One region of the Stenotrophomonas sp. 107298_Sma genome, then DNA from elsewhere that is predicted to be linked to it. Evidence: predicted binding sites of a transcription regulator. Region 1 holds the regulator's gene; the other holds the start of a gene.
The links. The regulator FliA, encoded in region 1, starts transcription of late flagellar genes. The targets are predictions, from matches to a motif close to TAAAGTTTNNCNNNCNNNGGCCGATAA.
Positions count from the first base shown of each region.

Region 2: ACZK2G_RS21675 (GGDEF domain-containing protein) is a predicted target of FliA. The motif match lies at 1,276-1,302, and genes of this name have one in related genera.

Region 1 covers NZ_CM151094.1:2,170,857-2,173,248, reverse strand. Annotated here, with positions in the region: gene ACZK2G_RS10125 (MinD/ParA family ATP-binding protein) at 1-645, shown strand, start outside; gene ACZK2G_RS10120 (RNA polymerase sigma factor FliA) at 642-1,385, shown strand; gene cheY (chemotaxis response regulator CheY) at 1,443-1,835, shown strand; gene ACZK2G_RS10110 (protein phosphatase CheZ) at 1,835-2,392, shown strand, end outside.
Region 2 covers NZ_CM151094.1:4,703,079-4,705,470, reverse strand. Annotated here, with positions in the region: gene ACZK2G_RS21675 (GGDEF domain-containing protein) at 1-1,232, opposite strand, end outside; gene egtB (ergothioneine biosynthesis protein EgtB) at 1,383-2,392, shown strand, end outside.

The sequences.
Region 1 (2,392 bases):
CTGGCCGACTTGGTCGCCGGCCGCTGCTCGCTGGATGACGTCATCGTCGAAGGCCCGAACGGCGTGCTGGTGGTCCCGGCCGCGTCCGGCCGCCGCCACATGGCCGAGCTGGCCCCGGCCGAGCACGTCGGCCTGGTCAACGTGTTCTCCGAGCTGGAACGCGAGCTGGACATCATGGTGGTGGACACCGCCGCCGGCATCAACGATGGCGTACTGACCTTCTGCCAGGCCGCACAGGACACCGTGGTGGTGGTCTGTGACGAGCCGGCCTCGATCACCGACGCCTACGCACTGATCAAGGTGCTGTCGCGCGAGCGTGGCGTGGACCGCGTCCAGGTGGTGGCCAACATGGTGCGCGACCCCAACGAGGGCCGCGTGCTGTACGAAAAGCTGACCCGTGTCTGCGAGAAGTTCCTCGCCGATGTCTCGCTGAACTACCTCGGCTGCGTTCCGCAGGACGATTGGCTGCGCCTGTCGGTGCAGCGCCAGCAGCCAGTGGTGAAGGCCTATCCGTCCAGCCCGGCCGCGCTGGCGATCACCGAGATCGCGCGCCGTACCGCGCGCTGGCAGGCGCCGACCGAACCGCGTGGCGGCGTCGAATTCTTCCTCGAACGCATCCTCAAGCAGCGTGGGGTGACGGCATGAAAGGCGCAGCCCAGTACAGGGAAGTGCAGCGCTCGGCGGCGAACGAAGTCATCGCCCAGCATTCGGACTTGGTGCGGCGCATCGCCCACCACCTGGCCGCGCGCCTGCCAGCCAGCGTCGAGGTCGACGACCTGATCCAGGCCGGCATGATGGGCCTGATCGAAGCCTCGCGCAGCTACGACGCCGACCAGGGCGCCTCGTTCGAGACCTATGCGTCGATCCGCATCCGCGGCTCGATGATCGACGAGATCCGCCGTGGCGACTGGGTGCCCCGCTCAGTGCACCGCCGCGCTCGTGATGCCGCCGCCACCATCCGCCGCCTGGAGCAGAGCAGCGGCCGCGCCGCCAGCGCCACCGAAGTGGCCGCGGCGATGGAAATGCCGCTGCCCGAATACCTGCGGTTGATGGAAGACGCCGCACGTGGCCAGGTGCTGAGCCTGGAGTCGCGCATCGAAGACCAGGGCGAGCTGGACACCGTCACCCAGGGCGGCCCGACCCCGCAGCAGGTACTGGAACGCGGCGAGTTCGGCCGCGAGCTGGGCAAGGCGATCGGCCACCTGCCCGAGCGCGAGCAGCTGGTGCTGTCGCTCTACTACGAGCAGGAGCTGAACCTGAAGGAGATCGGCGCGGTGCTTGGCGTAAGTGAATCGCGGGTCTGCCAGATCCACGGCCAGGCAGTGCTGCGCCTGCGTGGTCGACTGAAGATTTTCGAGGCGGCGGACGCCGGCCTCGAAGAATGAACATGCCCGAGGCGGCTGCCCCCGGCCGCCCGGACTGAACAACAAAGGAACTCTGCTTTGAACAAGAACATGCGCATCCTGATCGTCGACGACTTCTCGACCATGCGTCGGATCGTCAAGAACCTGCTGGGCGATCTGGGCTTCACCAATACCGCCGAAGCCGAGGACGGGCATGCCGCGCTGTCGCTGCTGCAGAGCCAGCCGTTCGATTTCGTGGTCACCGACTGGAACATGCCGGTGATGACCGGCATCGAACTGCTCAAGGCGATCCGCGCCGATGCCAAGCTGAAGACACTGCCGGTGCTGATGGTGACGGCCGAAGCCAAGCGCGAGCAGATCATCGAAGCCGCCCAGAGCGGCGTGAACGGCTACATCATCAAGCCGTTCACCGCGCAGACCCTGGAAGAGAAGCTCGGCAAGATCTTCGAACGCCTGGCGGCCAGCGCCTGATGGATACCACGGTCGACAGGAACGCCCTCGCCCTGCGCCTTCAGGAAGCCCTGGACGCACTCGAGTCCGGTGACGAAGCCGCGTGGCGGCAGCGCATCGACGGGCTGGTCGCACTGCGCACGCAGCCGATGATGAGCGGCCTTTCGCGGCTGGCCCGCGAGCTGGGACAGGCGCTGGGTGAGCTGCCGACCGTGCCTGACGAAGCCGGCGAACTGGACGACGCCTGCGCGCGCCTGGACCACGTGGTGGCGATGACCGAACAGGCCACCCACCGCACCCTGGACCTGGCCGAGGAATGCCGCAGCCTGACCGAACAGCTGCGCGCCGAAGGCCTGCAGCCTGGCCAGGACGCGCAGCTCGAGCGCATCCGCCATAACCTGACCGAGATCGCTCTGACCCAGAGCTACCAGGACCTGACCGGGCAGATCATCCGTCGCGTGGTCGGCATCGTGCGCCGCGTGCACGAAGGCTTCGGCGCACTCGGCCTGCCGCCGGAACAGCATCGCTCCGACCCGGAACTGGCCGGGCCGGCACTGAAGGGGCTGGACCGCCACGCG
Region 2 (2,392 bases), 2.2 Mb from region 1:
TGGTTGCGGCCCCCGTCCTTGGCCGCGTACAGCGCCTGGTCGGCGGCCTTGACCACCGCCATCGGTCGCCGGTCCACACGACTGTCGGCCAGGCCGATGCTCACCGTCACCTGCACGACCTGGCCGCTGCCACCGCGTCCGCGCTGCTGGCGGCCGGCTTCGTCATCGCGGCTGCGGGTGCTGCGGTCGCGCAGCTGCATGCGGGTGTCCTCGATGCTCTGCCGCAGCGCCTCCACGGCATCCATGCAGGCCGCCGCAGGGCGGTCCAGGAACACCACCGCGAACTCCTCGCCGCCATAGCGGAACGCGCGGCCGCCGTCACCCACCCGCGCCAGCCGCGAGGCTACCAGGCGCAGCACGTCGTCGCCGGTGTCGTGGCCATGGGTATCGTTGAACGATTTGAAGTGGTCTACGTCCACCATCGCGATGCTGTAGGTGCCGCGTGCCCGTTGCAGGGTTTCGTTGAACACGCGGCGCCCCGGCAGGCCGGTCAGTTCGTCGCGGAACGCCATGTGGAAGGATTCCTGCAGCATCGCACCCAGCACCAGCAGCAGGGCGGCGCAGCTCAGCGCCGGCAGCAGCACCGGCTGCAGGAACACCCGCGGCAGCATCCACCACAGGCACAGCATCGCAAGCAGCATCGACGTATGCAGCGGGCGCGGGTGCCGCCAGGCCTGCCAGCCCAGCGCAGCGGTGGCCAGCAGGAACAGCAGCGCCGGCAGTTGTGCCAGCGCGTTCCAGTCAGCCGGAATCCAGCTCCAATGGCGGTTCGACAGCAGGTCGTGCATGCCACGCGGTTGTTGTGCCGCCAGCAGGAGGAAGATCAGAAGCGCGGTGCCACTGGCAATACCACGCAGCAACAGGTCGTGGCGTCGGCGCCCGCGCTCCGGCCACAACGCCAGTCCGGCGAACAACAGCGGCAACCAGGTTGAGATGGCGTGGAAGCGAAGCGGCGTCAGTGCGGTGACATGGCCACTGCGCAGGTAGCCAGCGACATCGTGGTGCAGTAGCGCAAACACCACCGCCACCAGCAGTAGCAGGCACAGCGCGCGCATCTGATGGTAGAGCAGGGCCAGCCCCGCGCCGAGGCAGGCCAGCAGCCAGGGCAGGATGCGCGGGGCGGGACTGGCCACGTCTTCAGCACCCAATGCGGTGCACAGCACCACGGCGACCAGCATGGCGGGCAGCACGAACAGGTAATGCGCAGGCTGGCGGAGCGGATGCAGGGGCAAGCAGGAATTCCAGCGCGGTGACGACGCGGCCGCAGCATTGCCGTTAGCGGCGTTCGTGCCTGCATCTTGAATGCGGGTGGCTTACCCATGTGAACAAAGTGACGTCGAACCATGACATCGCACTCACCGTTCTGCGCCGATGCTGCGCGCATGGACAGCGTACCCGCCGCCGTCGCTGCCCCGCAGCACGATCTCGCCCACCAGTTCGCCCGCATCCGGGCGCGCAGCCTGCAGCTGGCCGCACCGCTCAGTGCCGAGGACGCCATGCTGCAGAGCATGGCCGACGCCAGCCCGAGCAAGTGGCATCTGGCCCATACCACCTGGTTCTTCGAGCGCTTCGTGCTGGCGGGACTCGGCACCACACCGGCGCATGACCCGGCCTGGGACTATCTGTTCAACAGCTACTACAAGAGCATCGGCCCGGCGCATGCGCGGCCGCAGCGTGGGCTGCTGTCGCGACCCTCGCTGCAGCAGGTGCGCGACTACCGGCAGCAGGTCGATGCGCAGGTACAGGCACGCCTGACGGCAGGCGACCTTGATGAGCAGGCGCTGCAGCACCTGCAGCTGGGACTGCAGCATGAGCAGCAGCATCAGGAGCTGCTGCTCACCGACATCAAGCATGCGTTCTGGTGCAATCCGCTGCAGCCGCCGTATCGCGAAGACCTGCAACCCACCGCAAGCAGCGCCAGCGCTCAGGGTTGGATCGAGTCACCCGAGCGCATCGTCACCGTCGGCGCCGCAGCCTGGCCGCAGCAGGCCGCGTTCGCGTACGACAACGAATCGCCAGCGCACCGCGTGCTGCTGCCCGCCCACGCCCTGGCCGAGCGCCCGCTCAGCAATGCCGAATACCTCGCCTTCATCGAGGCCGGTGGTTACCGGGAGCCGCGCTGGTGGCTCAGCGAAGGCTGGGCGCTGCGCGAAGCCGAGGGCTGGCAGCACCCGCTGTACTGGGATGACGCTCTGCAGCGCGAATACACCCTCGGCGGTTGGCGTGAGCTGGATCCGCACGCGCCGGTCTGCCACCTCAGCTACTACGAGGCTGATGCCTGCGCCCGCTGGGCCGGCGCGCGCCTGCCCAGCGAGTTCGAATGGGAAGCGGCTGCGACGTCGCAACCGGTCAGCGGCCACTTCGCAGAGGATGACCACCTGCACCCGCAGGC